DNA from 2 places in the Streptococcus sp. SCPM-O-B-15294 (M123) genome. Region 1 is predicted to be linked to the other one. Evidence: predicted binding sites of a transcription regulator. Region 1 holds the regulator's gene; the other holds the start of a gene.
What was found. Region 1 encodes Rex, which represses fermentation and respiration genes when NADH is low (regulators of the CRP and FNR family bind a similar motif). Its sites were predicted from a motif close to TTGTGAANTANTTCACAA; they were not measured.
Positions count from the first base shown of each region.

Region 2: AC3E8G_RS05170 ((S)-acetoin forming diacetyl reductase) is a predicted target of Rex. The motif match lies at 1,740-1,757, and genes of this name have one in related genera.

Region 1 covers NZ_JBYQGU010000003.1:105,431-113,486, forward strand. The annotation lists gene gyrA (DNA gyrase subunit A) at 1-2,365, shown strand, start outside; gene AC3E8G_RS03475 (class A sortase) at 2,374-3,120, shown strand; gene AC3E8G_RS03480 (porphobilinogen deaminase) at 3,275-3,553, shown strand; gene radC (RadC family protein) at 3,614-4,297, shown strand; gene AC3E8G_RS03490 (redox-sensing transcriptional repressor Rex) at 4,486-5,130, opposite strand; gene AC3E8G_RS03495 (DUF4649 family protein) at 5,224-5,460, opposite strand; gene AC3E8G_RS03500 (DUF1831 domain-containing protein) at 5,460-5,807, opposite strand; gene AC3E8G_RS03505 (cysteine desulfurase family protein) at 5,797-6,924, opposite strand; gene AC3E8G_RS03510 (ribose-phosphate diphosphokinase) at 6,934-7,890, opposite strand; gene AC3E8G_RS03515 (CYTH domain-containing protein) at 7,953-8,056, opposite strand, start outside.
Region 2 covers NZ_JBYQGU010000005.1:130,794-138,849, forward strand. The annotation lists gene glpO (type 1 glycerol-3-phosphate oxidase) at 1-475, shown strand, start outside; gene AC3E8G_RS05165 (MIP/aquaporin family protein) at 545-1,246, shown strand; gene AC3E8G_RS05170 ((S)-acetoin forming diacetyl reductase) at 1,915-2,679, shown strand; gene AC3E8G_RS05175 (hypothetical protein) at 2,854-3,456, shown strand; gene AC3E8G_RS05180 (copper homeostasis protein CutC) at 3,566-4,201, shown strand; gene AC3E8G_RS05185 (MmcQ/YjbR family DNA-binding protein) at 4,277-4,936, shown strand; gene AC3E8G_RS05190 (hypothetical protein) at 5,031-5,693, opposite strand; gene AC3E8G_RS05195 (aminotransferase-like domain-containing protein) at 5,833-7,101, opposite strand; gene trhA (PAQR family membrane homeostasis protein TrhA) at 7,190-7,837, opposite strand; gene AC3E8G_RS05205 (DUF1836 domain-containing protein) at 7,840-8,056, opposite strand, start outside.

The sequences.
Region 1 (8,056 bases):
TGACGTGCGAGATGGTTTAAAGCCAGTTCATCGTCGGATCCTTTATGGTATGAATGAACTTGGGGTTACACCAGATAAACCACATAAGAAATCTGCCCGTATTACTGGGGATGTTATGGGTAAATACCATCCACACGGTGACTCCTCTATTTATGAGGCTATGGTTCGGATGGCTCAATGGTGGAGCTATCGTTACATGCTTGTAGATGGGCATGGGAACTTTGGTTCAATGGATGGTGATGGAGCCGCGGCCCAGCGGTATACAGAAGCTCGTATGAGCAAGATTGCTCTTGAAATGCTTCGGGATATCAACAAGAATACAGTTGATTTCACAGATAACTATGACGCCAGTGAACGCGAACCAAACGTTCTTCCAGCTCGCTTCCCTAACTTGTTAGTCAATGGAGCGACAGGGATTGCGGTAGGGATGGCGACAAATATTCCTCCACACAACCTTGGTGAGTCTATTGATGCTGTCAAACTAATGATGGACAATCCTGATGTGACCACACGTGAACTAATGGAGGTGCTTCCTGGACCAGATTTCCCTACCGGAGCCTTGGTCATGGGCAAATCGGGTATTCATAAGGCCTATGAAACAGGAAAAGGCTCGATTGTCTTGCGGTCTCGGACGGAAATTGAAGAGACCAAGACAGGCCGTGAACGCATTGTCGTGACAGAATTTCCTTATATGGTCAACAAAACCAAAGTGCATGAGCATATCGTTCGTTTGGTTCAAGAAAAACGAATCGATGGGATTACAGCAGTTCGGGATGAGTCTAACCGGGAAGGGGTTCGTTTCGTCATTGAAGTCCGTCGCGATGCGTCAGCCAATGTTATCTTAAACAACCTCTTCAAGATGACCCAAATGCAAACCAACTTTGGTTTCAACATGTTGGCTATCCAAAATGGTGTCCCTAAGATTCTCTCTCTTCGTGAGATTTTAGGATCTTATATTGAGCACCAAAAAGAAGTGGTAACTCGTCGGACCATCTTTGATAAAGAGAAGGCAGAAGCACGTGCCCATATCTTGGAAGGTCTCTTAATCGCTCTTGATCACATCGATGAAGTGATTAAAATCATCCGTAATAGCCAGACAGATGCAGAAGCACAAGCAGAATTGATGAGTAAGTTCAAGCTTTCTGAGCGTCAAAGCCAAGCTATCTTGGATATGCGTCTTCGTCGTTTGACTGGTTTGGAACGTGACAAGATTCAAAGCGAATACGATGATCTCGTTGCCTTGATTGCTGATCTTGCTGATATTTTAGCCAAGCCAGAGCGTGTAGTTGCGATTATCAAGGAAGAATTGGACGAGGTCAAACGGAAGTTTGGAGATCCACGTCGGACAGAATTGATGGTAGGAGAAGTTCTATCACTAGAAGACGAAGACTTGATCGAAGAAAGCAATGTCTTGATTACTCTCTCTAACAAGGGTTACATTAAGCGATTGGATCAAGATGAATTTACTGCTCAAAAACGTGGGGGACGTGGTGTTCAAGGTACAGGGGTCAAAGATGATGACTTTGTCCGTGAATTGGTTTCTACCAGCACCCATGATCGTTTGCTCTTCTTTACCAATAAGGGACGGGTCTATCGTCTGAAAGGTTATGAAATCCCTGAATACGGCCGTACAGCTAAGGGGCTTCCGATTGTCAACTTGCTTAAGTTAGATGACGGAGAATCCATTCAGACCATTATTAACGTCGCTCAGGATCGTAGTGAAGACGCCTATCTCTTCTTTACAACCCGTTCAGGTTTAGTGAAACGGACCAGTGTAGCTGAGTTTGCCAATATTCGTCAAAATGGCTTGAAAGCTCTTAACCTTAAAGATGAGGATGAGCTGATCAACGTCTTCCTCACTGACGGAAATACGGACGTGATCATCGGGACTAAATTTGGTTATTCTGTCCGCTTCAAAGAGTCTGTCGTACGGAATATGGGGCGCTCGGCAACTGGGGTTCGAGGTGTCAACCTTCGCCCAGGCGACCAAGTGGTCGGTGCAAGCGTGATTACAGATCAAGATGAAGTATTGATCATCACTGAAAAGGGATACGGTAAACGCACGCGTGCTGATGAGTATCCAACAAAAGGACGTGGTGGTAAAGGGATTAAAACTGCTAATGTGGCTGATAAGAATGGTCCTCTGGCCGGTCTCATGACTGTCAAAGGAGATGAGGATTTGATGATTATCACCAATACAGGTGTCATGATTCGTACTAGCGTCGCTAATATTTCTCAAACTGGACGTTCGACCATGGGTGTGAAAGTGATGCGTCTGGATCAAGATGCCCAAATCGTAACCTTTACAACGGTTCAAGCTGACGAAAAAGATGAGTCAGAGACTGAGACTGAAAGTGAAGGGTAGGATAAATAATGGCTTCAAGAAGAAAAAAGAAGAAAACAAGCTTACGCAATCGCTTGATTAATATCTTTGCTACCTTACTGATCCTTTTGTCTATTGCCTTGATCTTTAATGCTCCGATTCGGAACATGATCATGGTGTGGCATACCAATCAGTACCAGGTCAGCAAGGTATCGAAAAAGACCATCGATAAGAATAAAGATGCCAAGACTAGCTTTGATTTTAAAGAAGTCAAATCGCTTTCTACAGAATCTGTTATCAATGCCCAGTGGCAGGCGCAGAAGTTGCCTGTTATTGGGGGGATAGCAATCCCTGAGTTGAAGATGAACCTTCCGATTTTTAAAGGCTTAGATAATGTGGGACTCTATTATGGGGCTGGTACCATGAAAGAGGACCAGGTTATGGGGGAAAGGAATTACTCCTTGGCTAGTCACCATGTCTTTGGTTTGACAGGGGCAAATGAAATGCTCTTTTCTCCATTAGAACATGCCAAAGCTGGAATGAAAATCTATATCACTGATAAGGAAAAGGTGTATACTTATGTCATCAATTCTGTTGAGACAGTTACACCAGATCGGGTCGATGTCATTGCAGATCGTGAAGGGGTTAATGAAATCACCTTGGTGACCTGTGAGGATGCTGCAGCAACTTATCGTACGATTGTAAAAGGGACTTTGGAAACTTCAGTAGATTACTCAAAAGCACCAAAAGATATACTGGAAGCTTTCACAAAATCTTATAATCAAATGCAATTATAATCAACTTAAAAAGAGGTCCTTGACCTCTTTTTTTTCTGTTAATTTTCTGCCAACTTGTAAGAGGATAGTCATAAAATGTTACCTGACTGACATATTTTTGCATGCTTTCTATTTTATAATAGAAGAGTGATAGAAAGAAGCTTGGAGGAACTGAATGCGCACAGAAGATATCTATACTTTGTTAAGAAACTTCTATGGCTTACTGGTCAATGATTTCCCTAAAACAGCGCTCATTACCAAGGGGATCTACGAAGTTGAACAGGTCTTCGAAACCATTGAAAACATTCCTGATGATCAAGAACACTTAGTTCGATACGAAATTCGTCAATTTCTTGCTTCTTTGGAACAAGTGCAAGAATGCTATAGAATTAACTTCTCAAATGAAGAAACTCGAATTCTTGAAAACTTAAGAGAAGTAGTTTGTCCAATTTAATTTATACAGAATCGTCCTTTTTCCTCCTCAATTGCGAATTATTAATTGAGGAGGTTTTTTATGTATCATATTGTATTTCAAGAAACTGGTCTCTTACCTAGAGAACGTTTGCTAACAGAAGGACCTGATAAGCTCAGTCATCAAGAATTGCTGTCCATCTTATTACGGACGGGGAACAAAAATAAACCAGTCTACGAGATCGCTCAAGACCTGTTGGGATCACTAAAGAGTTTAAAAGAACTAGCTAGTATGAGTTTTCAGGAGTTACAGGAAATTCCAGGAATTGGGAAAGTAAAGGCCATAGAGCTGATAGCTGCTATTGAACTAGGGAAACGAATACAGACTTCTGAAGTGATTGAAACAGAACAAATCATGAGTAGTCAAAAGTTGGCAAAAATGATGCAGCAAAAAATAGGCCATGAGAAACAGGAACATTTACTGGCCTTATATCTGAATACTCAAAATCAAATTATCCATCAGCAAGTGATTTTTATTGGAACAGTCAATCGTAGCATTGCAGAACCAAGAGAAATCTTGCACTATGCCATCAAGCATATGGCGACATCCTTAATCTTGGTTCACAACCACCCGTCCGGGATCATTCATCCTAGCAAGAATGATGATGGTGTCACCCAACAAATGATTGAAGCCTGCAATTGTCTAGGAATTGTTTTCCTGGACCATCTGATTGTCTCAACTGATGATTATTATAGCTACCGGGAAGAAACAGATTTATTGGTATAGAAAAAGAGAGTGGGACAGAAATCGGTAATTCGTTAGAATTCGATTTTGTCGTCCCACCTCCGCACAGTTGAGTAGGGCTGTAAAAGCTGATAAAATCAGCGTGGTAGAGCCCACTCAACCACTGCGTCTTGCTCAACAATCCAAAGACAATTGAGAGGCTAGGACTTTTGTCCCAGCCTCTTTGCTTATCATGTATTCTTACGCATAAAGTAGAGAAGGGTTTGTAGTTCACTGGTTAGGTCGACATATTGGACTACCACATCTTTTGGAACTGTTAAGTGTACGGGAGAAAAGCTAAGGATTCCCTTGATACCAGCTTCAACCAGTAAATCTGCAACTTCTTGAGATTTTACACTTGGAACGGTTAAAATGGCTGTTTGAATCTCTTGTCCCTCAAGTTTTTCTTTTAGTGTGGAGATGCCGTAAATCGGAATACCATCTTTACTTTTAGTGCCGACTAACTTATGATCATCCGTATCGAATGCCATGACAATTTTCATTTTGTTTCGCTCATGGAAGCGATAGTGAAGAAGGGCACTCCCCATATTTCCAATCCCGACAATAGCAACATTGGTGATGGAGTTATCATTCAAGAGATCAGCAAAGAAGTTCATTAACTTTTTGACATCATAACCAAAACCACGTCGTCCAAGCTCTCCAAAGTAGGAGAAGTCTCGACGAACAGTTGCGGAATCAATCCCGATGGCTTCAGCGATCTGTTTTGAATTTGCTCGCTCAATTTTCTCTGCATTAAAGCGTTTAAAAATGCGGTAATACAAGGAGAGTCGTTTAGCAGTAGCACGAGGAATTGGATTAGTCTTATCTTGTTTCACAATATCACAACCTTTCAAATCTATTTTATAAAAAGTTTGTGAATAAAGCAACTATCTTCTACTAAAAAAACACCAAAACGGTGTTTTTCTTTCTTAATTGGAATTTCTTAAACTCTGATCAAACTGAATCAGATAGCGATAGAAGTCACCGATTTTTCCAGTGAAAGGTAAGGTTTGCCCCTTGTAGGTCACAGAAACAACCTGATAGGAATCTGGAATGGTCACACAACCTGAGAAGGCTAATAGACAGTGATCGATGTTGTCGTAGCTAACCTGACGTTCCTTCTGATATGCATCCAAATAGGTGAGGACTACAGGACTATTGGTCATTACTTTTCAATCCTTTCAAAGATTTCACGTTCAACTAAACTGTCCATGAGGAAGTAGAATTTTTGTTGGATAATCTTGTTTTCTGGGTTTTTAAAAATATTTACCAAACGAAGGCCTGACTTGTCAGTAATGTTAATTTTAAATCCTGTTAAATCCTTATTGATGATAATTTTTAACTTAAAGCCATCTCCACTATTTGGAATAGCTTCTAACAAACGATTTAATTCGTAGTTTCCAACCTTTGTTTGTGCAAAGGTATTGTCGCGTAGGGTATATTTTTTAATATTTGGATGGATTGCGTATGTGTAATCGCAGTTTGGTAATGAGACAGATGTTTCAAATGCCATGTAATTCTCCTAAAATTTTGTGAATAGTTGTTATAAAAGTATCGACTTCAGCAGTCGTATTGAATTCGGATAAACTAATGCGAATAGATTCCTTCAAGCGAGGTGAATCTTCGCCATAATAAGCTGCAAGGACATGACTTGGCTGAACAGTCCCCGCAGTACAAGCCGAGCCAGTTGATACTGAAATTCCCGCCATATCTAAACGAAGCAGTAAGATATCATTGATGATACCTGGGAAGCCGATGTTTAAGACATGAGGAAGTTTGGAGTCTGTGCTATTCAGATAGAAATCTAAATCTTCTAGGCCTGTTAGGATACGTTCAGATAAGCTCTGAATGTACTGATAATTTGCGTCTAACTGCTCAGTTGCTTCTTTGAGGGCTTGAGCCATTCCAGCAATTGAAATCAAGTTCTCTGTACTAGCTCGACGTTTGTCTTCTTGGTCACCACCGTGTAAGAGATTGAAGAAGTCAGGCTTTTTAGCATAGAGAAGACCAACTCCCTTAGGCCCGTGAAATTTATGGGCCGATGCGGTTAGAAAATCAACTCCTAGCTCTTCAGGGGCTACAGCAAGTTTACCAACGGCTTGAACAGCATCGACATGAAAAGCAGCAGGATGGTCTTTTAAAAGGTCTGAAATGTCCTTGATAGGCAAGAGATCACCCGTTTCGTTGTTGGCATACATGGTGGATACTAAAACTGTATCGGGACGAAGTGCAGCTCGAATATCTTCAGGTCGAATCTTTTGATCGACCGGTTGAATGATGGTTACTTCAAATCCATATTCTTGGACCAAGTACTCAATCGGTTCCAGGACGGCATGGTGCTCAATAGCCGTGGTAATAATATGCTTCCCTTGCTGTCTATGTTTGAGACAGTAGCCCTTTATAACAGTGTTATTGCTTTCGGTCCCGCCAGAAGTGAAGATAATCTGTTGACTAGAGGTCTTTAAACAAGTTGCAACGCATTCCCTAGCGTCTCTAAGAATCTTTTTCGCTTGGCGACCGTGGGAGTGGAGACTAGAGGGATTTCCGAAACTGGTTTCCATCGTTTCTGTCATCACCTTGATTACTCCTGGGCTTAGGGGAGTGGTTGCCGCATTGTCAAAATAAATCACGCCATCACCTTATTTCTTGTGGTATGCAAATAGTGGACTAACTGGTTTACGCTCTTGGATACGTACAAGGGCATCTCCAATCAATTCACTTGCAGTAATGTATTTTACATTTTTTGGTTTTTGCTCTTTGGTTGCTACAGAGTCTGTAACCAAAATCTCTTTAATCGGTGCTTGATTCAGTAGGTCTGCGGCTCCCTTAACGAAAAGTCCGTGACTAGAAACGGCATAAATCTCAGTGGCGCCGTCGCGTTGAACAATTTTTGCAGCCTCAGAGAAGGTTTTTCCTGTATTTAGAATATCATCGATCAGGATTGCTTTTTTACCTTTAACATCCCCTATGATGTAGCCCTCGTCACGGCTGGAATCGTCTTGGGCGTAGTCGATGATAGCAATTGGGGCATCTAGATATTCAGCAAGATTGCGTGCGCGTTTCACTCCAGAATTTTTAGGGCTGACAACCACTACATCTGAACCGGTTAAACCTTGTTTGATATAGTGATCCGCAAATAGAGGAATCGTGAACAAGTTGTCTACTGGGATATCGAAGAAGCCTTGTACTTGAACCGCATGAAGATCGAGGGTTACAACACGGTCTACCCCTGCCTTGACAAGCATGTTGGCAACTAATTTTGCTGTAATTGGTTCGCGAGGAGCAGCAGTGCGGTCTTGACGAGCATACCCAAAGTATGGAAGGACCACGTTTACGGTATGGGCACTTGCTCGTTGGCAAGCATCTACCATGATTAACAATTCCATTAAGTGATTGTTCACTGGGAAGCTAGTAGATTGGATGATGTAAATATCATATCCACGCACACTTTCTTCGATATTAATTTGGATTTCACCATCTGAGAATTGACGTGAAGAAAGCTTTCCGAGTGGGATGCCAGCAACTTCCGAAATTTTTTGTGCAATTTCTTGGTTGGAGTTGAGTGCGAAGAGCTTCATATTGTTTTTTTCTGACATGTGTTTGATCCTCATTTAGATATTTTTGTCTAGTCTTATTTTAGCAAAAAAATTCAGTAATTTCAGCTATTTAGCAAACTTTGAGCCAATCTTGCTACTTTACTTTTGGCTGGCTTGTATTCAATTTGTTTTTCCTTGAGAAATTCGTGAAAATAAGTTTCATCTG
Region 2 (8,056 bases), on a different contig from region 1:
TAAGGAAGAGTTCGACCGTCAGTTCAAATTAATCAACTCTAAGACCTATCCAGTATCAGGTGGAGAAATTAACCCAACTAACGTGGATTCTGAAATTGAAGCCTTTGCTCAACTCGGCGTGTCTCGTGGATTGGACAGCAAGGAAGCTCACTACCTAGCTAACCTATACGGTTCTAATGCACCTAAGGTCTTCGCCCTTGCTCATAGCGTGGAACAAGCACCTGGATTGAGCCTAGCAGATACCTTGTCACTTCACTATGCAATGCGCAATGAATTGGCTCTTAGCCCTGTTGACTTCCTTCTTCGTCGGACGAACCACATGCTCTTCATGCGCGATAGTTTAGATGCGATGATCGAACCTGTTTTGGATGAAATGGGCCGCTTCTATGAATGGTCAGAAGAAGAAAAAGCTGGCTACCGAAAAGATTTGCAAGTTGCTTTGGAAAACAATGACTTGACAGCATTAAAAAATTAAGAAAAACAAAAAAGGGGTTGGAAAGAAGAATATCTAACCGGCCCTTCTTTTTGATGGAGAATAACGTATATGAAAGAAATATTTGGTGAATTTTTAGGAACTCTAATCCTGATTCTATTAGGGAATGGGGTCGTAGCAGGAGTGGTTCTTCCAAAAACAAAAAGCCACAACTCCGGTTGGATTGTCATTACCCTTGGTTGGGGGATTGCAGTTGCAGTGGCAGCCTTTATCTCTGGTAAGTTAAGTCCGGCACATTTGAATCCAGCGGTGACAATTGGGGTCGCTCTTAATGGTGGACTAGCTTGGGCATCTGTGATTCCTTATATCATCGCTCAATTCGCTGGAGCCATGGTAGGGCAAGTCCTTGTCTGGTTACAGTTCAAACCGCATTACCTAGCAGAAGAAAATCCTGGAAATATCCTTGCAACCTTCAGTACAGGTCCAGCTATTAAGGATACTACTTCAAACGTCATCAGTGAAATCCTTGGAACCTTTGTCTTGCTTCTGACTATCTTTGCACTTGGTCTTTATGACCTTCAAGCAGGACTTGGTACTTTTGCCGTTGGTACCTTGATCGTAGGGATTGGTTTGTCTCTCGGTGGAACTACAGGTTACGCTCTTAACCCAGCTCGTGACCTAGGCCCTCGAATCATGCACAGCCTCCTTCCTATTCCTAACAAAGGAGATGGTGACTGGGGTTACGCTTGGATCCCAGTAGTTGGTCCAATCATCGGTGCAGTACTTGCAGTAGCAGTCTTTAAAATGTTTTAAAAAAATGAAAGAGGCTGGGACAAAAGTCCTAGCCTCTCAATTGTCTTTGGATTGTCGAGCAAGACGCAGTGGTTGAGTGAGCTCTACTACGCTGATTTCATCAGCTTTTACAGCCCTACTCAACTGTGCGGAGGTGGGACGACGAAATCGAATTCTAACGAATTACCGATTTCTGTCCCACTCTCATTTAAAATACTGTATTAGCTAAAGAGAGCTTTGTACGTTCTAACTTAAAACAAGCTATAAGAAATGTAAAACGCAATAAAGAAAATAATGATCGCAATAATGTATTGAACTGGCTTAGGTAGGTTATTCAATTTATCCATGAATTTTTTCATTGTTTGACCTTCTTATTGTTTGATTTTCTTATAATTAGTGTAGCATGAGATAAGGCTCAAAACAATAGGTAATATGAGTGTTTTTGTCAAGATATAAAACCCTTTTCAAAATTATTTTGATCAGTTAATTTATTACTAAATAAAGATAAGATAGATTGTGAATAACTTTAGAAAATAACAGGCCAGAATTTGACACTTTTTTCACAAAGGAGTATACTGTTAGCATAGTTTTGGAAGGAACTTATGATAGATTCACCCAAAACTGACTGTCAACCTTTGCTGTTCTTCTATGAACGTTTGCTGGTATCGGGGATACCAAGGAGGAATCATATGTCTAAAGTAGCTATTGTCACAGGTGCAGGTCAAGGGATCGGTTTTGCGATTGCAAAACGATTGGTACAAGATGGCTTCAAGGTCGGAGTCTTAGACTACAATGCTGAGACAGCAGAAAAAGCAGTAGCTGAGTTATCAGCAGAGAATGCTTTTGCGGTCGTTGCTGATGTCTCCAAACAAGCTGAAGTGGCTGCAGCTTTCCAAAAAGTTGTGGATCATTTCGGAGATTTAAATGTTGTCGTTAACAACGCTGGTGTTGCTCCAACTACACCACTTGATACGATTACAGAAGAACAATTTGAACGCACTTTTGCCATCAACGTTGGTGGTGTCATCTGGGGTGCTCAAGCTGCACAAGCTCAATTCAAGGCGCTTGGCCATGGCGGAAAAATCATCAATGCAACTTCACAAGCAGGTGTTGTAGGTAACCCTAACTTGACTGTCTATGGTGGTACTAAGTTTGCAGTTCGTGGTATCACTCAAACTTTGGCACGTGACTTGGCTGATTCAGGTATTACTGTCAATGCGTATGCACCTGGTATCGTTAAGACTCCAATGATGTATGATATCGCTCATGAAGTTGGTAAGAACGCTGGTAAAGATGACGAATGGGGTATGCAAACTTTCGCTAAAGATATTACCCTTAAACGTTTGTCCGAACCCGAAGATGTCGCTGCAGCGGTTAGCTTCCTTGCTGGTCCTGATTCAAACTACATTACAGGACAAACCATCATCGTGGATGGTGGGATGCAATTCCATTAACATTCAAATAGGGGTTGGGATTTTTTCCACCTCTTTTCTTATGTGCACCTTATTCCTCTCGTTCGCTTTTTTTGAAAAATTAGGGTAGAATAGAAGTCGTATTTTAAAAAGAATAGATCAATAGTGATAGAGGTGAATTCTCTTCTATCCATCAAAACGAAAAGAGGTGACCATATGTGGAAATGGATCAAACGACTCATCGGACTGACCTTCCTCCTAGTTATTGTCTTAGCAGTTTTCTTGATACCAGCAAAGGTTTCGACTCAAGAGCAATTTAAAAATGTAACAGTGAATACTTCGCTGGTAGATCTGGCTCAAGAAGGCTTCTCTACAGCAGACGTGACTGCTTCTGGCCTGCAAACAGAGCTTCAACTGAATTCTCCTCAATTGCGCCAAGTTATTAAATCCATGGCAGGGGAAATGACAGATGAAACTCTCCTCAATACAGCAGTTGCTATGAATGGAGAGTATATCAATGTTCAGGTTCCGATTGAACTGGGACCGGTGGAAACCATGGTGAGCATGGACTTTTCAGCTAGTGTGACGGATCAACAATTGACCTTGAACCTAGAACGGGCCCGTCTTGGACATCTGCCGATTCCACGTAGCTTGGTTGCTTCAAAGATTGCTGAAAAAGTTAACCAAGAGGGCACAGGAGCTACTATGATAGGGAATCAAATCCAATTGACCATGCCGACAAGTGGCTACCGAATCCATTCTGCGAAGGTCGAAAAAGGGAACATGGTATTACAGATTATTGTTCCAATTTCCTATTAAGCATCAACCATTGGTTTCTGATGAGGCTGATGGTTTTTCTAATTGACAAAGAAATGAAAAAAGAGTAAGGTAGAACAAGAAAACGATTTCAAATACAGGGAGATTTAGGATGCCGTTATATGAATTTTGTGCAGAGAACATAACACTGTTAGAGAAGGCTTTTCAAGCAGGAGCGCGTCGTGTAGAATTATGTGATAACTTAGCGGTTGGAGGTACGACTCCAAGCTATGGTGTGATCAAAGAGGCTGTGAAGCTTGCTAAAGATTATCAGGCAAAGGTCATCGTTATGATTCGTCCACGAGGTGGAGATTTTGTATACTCTGAGCAAGAGCTAGACATAATGTTAGAAGACTGGAAAATTGCCCGTGACCTGGGTGTTGATGGCTTGGCGGTAGGTGTCTTGACTGCTGACAATCAGCTGGATAAAGACGCTATGCTTTGTTTCATCCAAGCTAGCCAAGGATATGAATTGACCATGCATATGGCATTTGATCAGATTCCTCTAGAAGATCAAGCGTCGACGATCGAGTGGATGAAGGAAGTGGGCGTGACCCGACTATTAACAAGAGCCGGCAGTCCAGAAACAGACTTAGAACAACGTTTAGCGCGCTACGAAGAGTATGCTAAGTTAGCGGATGGCCAGGTAGAAATCTTGGCAGGTGGCGGTGTCTCCTTGAAGAATCGTCAGCTTTTCCTTGACGTTCCAGGAGTGGATCAGGTCCATGGAACTCGTGTTGTCTTTTAAATACATATGAGTTGAGGAAGAAATCTCAGCTCTTTTTTCTTGTTTTTTGGTATACTGGAGGGAAAGGAGTAGAACGTGTTTTTACCAGATTATTTTGAGAAGTATAGTATAGATAAAGAAAAAGCCCTGGCTTATGGGTTTTCAGAGCAGGGAGAGGCCTATCACTATGAGCAACTAATCCTCGATGGAGACTTCACACTCTATGTGACTGTCCAAAGTAAGCAAGTGCATTTTTGGCTAGTGGATCAGGAGACAGGCGACGACTATGTGCAGCTTCATATGGACCAGATGGTTGGTCAATATGTTGGCCAAGTCAGAGAAGCTTGCCAGCAGGCCTTAGAGGATATCAGAAGCTCCTGTTTTGCTGTCAAAGATTTTTTGTATCCTCAGACCAAGCGCTTGGTGGATTGGATCAGCCGGCAATATGACCGTCCTATCGAATACCTCTGGGACCGTTCTCCGGACTCGGGCGTCTTCCGTCATCAAAAGGATCTCAAATGGTTTGGCGTCTTGATGAAGATAGACTGGTCCAAGCTAGATGCGAGGCAGGAAGGGAAGATTGAGGTCTTAAATCTTAAACAGGATCATGTCAGCCAACTCTTAGAAGAACCCCATTTCTATCCGGCTTATCATATGAACAAGAAGTACTGGATCAGCATTCCCTTGGATGGTCGAGTGGAGGATGATCTTCTCTTTGAGCTTGTGGCTAAGAGCTGGGCCCTGACTAAGAAGTAAGGGTTTAACCCAATTGATTTGTGAAAGTGAATAAAACATAAAAAAAGAATGTTGAGGGTCAACATTCTTTTTTTTATTAGAGAATTTCCTGTCCTTATTGCTCTTTGGTCAATGAGAAGTGGAAATCTCTGTAATTGCTATAGTCAAATTCTGTATTGATATCTGTTGTGAAGGCTATCGGAGTATAATGACCTTCCTCAAGGATAAATCCTGGTTTGAAGCGGAAATTTGCTACTCCTAAACCAGTAATACCAGGAAGAAGAGCATCTGCGCCATTAAGACCTTCTGACTCCCAGTAATAGACATTACCAGATGCTTGAATAGCTCTTGCAGTATAGGTGGCTGTGCGGGTTGGTTCACTATCATTTTTAAAGCTAACGACAGTTGTAATATCTCCATTAGCTTCAATAGTCATTTTGATGCTATCCGCCTGAGGGCTAGATCCTACCCAAGTGCCGACAAGTGCTGCAGGAACAACTGCTTGATCAGTTGAAGATGTATCTTCTGCCTTGTTCGGTTCAGTTGAAGCTGACGGGTTACTTGCCTGACTTGAAGGAGTAGTATTTTCTTTTGCTTGAGAAGAAGAAACTGTAGCTTTTTTATTTAAGCTAGCTTTTGGTTTTTTCTCAACTTTTGAGCTAGAAGCTTTTTCGGATGAGGAAGTTGTTTTATCTTTTGAGCCACACCCTCCCAAAGCAAGTCCAAGTGATGCAGCCACAAGAGAGGCTGCAGTCCAACGAATCAAAGATCGTTTCATAATATCACCTCTTTATCTTTCTGACTTAGATTATACTCCTATTGTTACAGATGTCAAGTGATTTTTGTAATAAATGTAATATTTTCGTAACATAGTTTTGTATATAAAATTACTCAAGAAATAGAAGGGTGGGATTGAATCATAGATAAGCGATAATTTGGGGTAAAACCTCTTCCAGTTTGTCCTGATTGATACGGGCAAAGGCATAGGGACAGCTTTGAATATAGGCAGATTCGAAGAAGTGGAGAGGGAGACCGCTATGTTTCAGTCGAGCGACCGAAGGGACCTGTCTTAAATCTAGTAAGACTCCTCCAATGACCGGCCATACAGGGACGGATAGGGAATGTTGCTGGAGTAGGGAAGAAGCTTGCTCTTTTTGGATGAATTGCTGTTGGTGCAGAAGCTCTTTGTTTTTTGCAAACATGCCATTATCAATATAGAGGCTCAAGGCCTTCTGCATGACCAAGTTACTTTCGTAGTCGAGTGTACCCTTGAGTTTTAAGACAGGGGCAAGAAGAGCTTGGGGCAGGACCATAGAAGTGATGCGGAGGGCAGAAAAGAGGCTGGTAGAAAAGGACTTGATGTAGATGACCCGGTCAGATGCATCCAGATAATGAAAGCTAGGAGAAAAATGTGGATCATAATCTCCCAAGTAATCGTCCTCGACAATATAGACATCATAGAGTTCTGCTAAGGCCAAAATCTGTTCCTTCTCTTGTTTGCTATAACTATGTCCCAGAGGATAATGGTAGCGGGGAATGGTATAGAAAAATTTGATCCTGCCACTTTTGAAAATGGCTTCCAATTGCTCAAAGTCAATTCCTTGAGGCAAGCGATTGATGCTTTGATAAGGTAAGTCTTGCTCCTGAATTAATTTATTGATGCGGTAATAGGTTGGTTGCTCTACTAGGATTTCTTCTTTTTGGTTTGGGAAGGCGACCTGGCTTAGGAGGTAGAGGGCTTGCTGGGTTCCTGAGGTGATAACGATTTGTTGCTCCTGGGTATAAATCGCATCTTCTCGCAGGAGAGAAGCAATAGATTGACGGAGATCGACAAGACCTTCTTGTTTTTCATAGTAGTTGAAGAGGTAATTATCACGACCGACAAGGGTTTCGTTGATACAAGTCCGAAAGTCTTCAAAGGCCTGGAAGCGATCTTCCTTGAGGCGAAGAGGCAGGTCGGTATGCTTTCCAGTCTCTTCCTCCAGGACATAATAGCCGCTTTGGGGCTTAGCATAGATATAGTTCTTGTAGCTGAGCTCGAGCAGGGCCCGTTGGACGGTATCCTTACTGCAGGCATACTGACTGGCTAGTTGGCGAACGGAAGGCAGGCGGTCTCCAGTTTTTAGGATCCCCTGGTCAATCTGGTTTTTCAATGTAGTAAAAATCTTTTGGTATTTGGTTGTCATAACTGTCCCCGTACAATTTTTCTTTATTGTAGTCAATTGGGTGTAAAAAAGCAACTAAAAAGTGACTCCCTATAAGAGAGTCACTGTCTTACATGACATACACAATCGCGATATATTGGAGAGCAGAAGCGGCTAAGATGAAGAGGTGCCAAATCATATGGAAATAAGGTTTCTTTTTGGCGTAAAATCCAGCTCCAACTGTATAACACAGGCCACCCATCAGCATCAAACCCCAGAAGGTTGGACTTGTTTGGCTGATGATCTGTGGGATAATGAAAATCACCAACCATCCCATAATCAAATAGAGGGCCAAGCTGAATTTTTCATTTACCTTCTTAGCAAAAATCTTGTAGAGTATCCCAAAGATAGTCGTCCCCCATTGAATCAGGATAATGGCATAGCCGAACCAGTTGTTCATGAGAGAAAGAACGACGGGTGTATAGCTACCTGCAATGGCAATATAAATCATGGAGTGATCGATAATGCGAAGGACATACTTTTGAGGTGAGTCATAGGCCATGGCATGGTAAATTGTCGATGAGAGAAACATGAGAAAGAGACTGATGACAAAAATCGAGGTCCCGACAGCTGCTAAAGTCCCATGTGTTTCATAACTATAGATAGCAGAAGTTGGAATGAGAAAGAGCATCAAAACAGCCCCGACTGCATGGGTGACACTATTTGCGATTTCTTCTCCAAAGGATAATCGTTTACTTAATTTACTAGCATAATTCACTTTTATTTTTCCTCCTCAGAATGAACATGGATATAGGATAGGGTTTCTTGGTAGAGCAAAACGGTACGACAGGCAGATCCGATAATGGGTGCTAAAGGTTCTTTCTCTTCATGGAGAAAGTCCACAAAACTATTGTAGAGGTCTGCGGAGTTGGCTTGACTCTGCAAGAGGTTCAAGGTAGCCGCGATCTCTTGAATCGAAAAAACCGTCTTTAAGGTT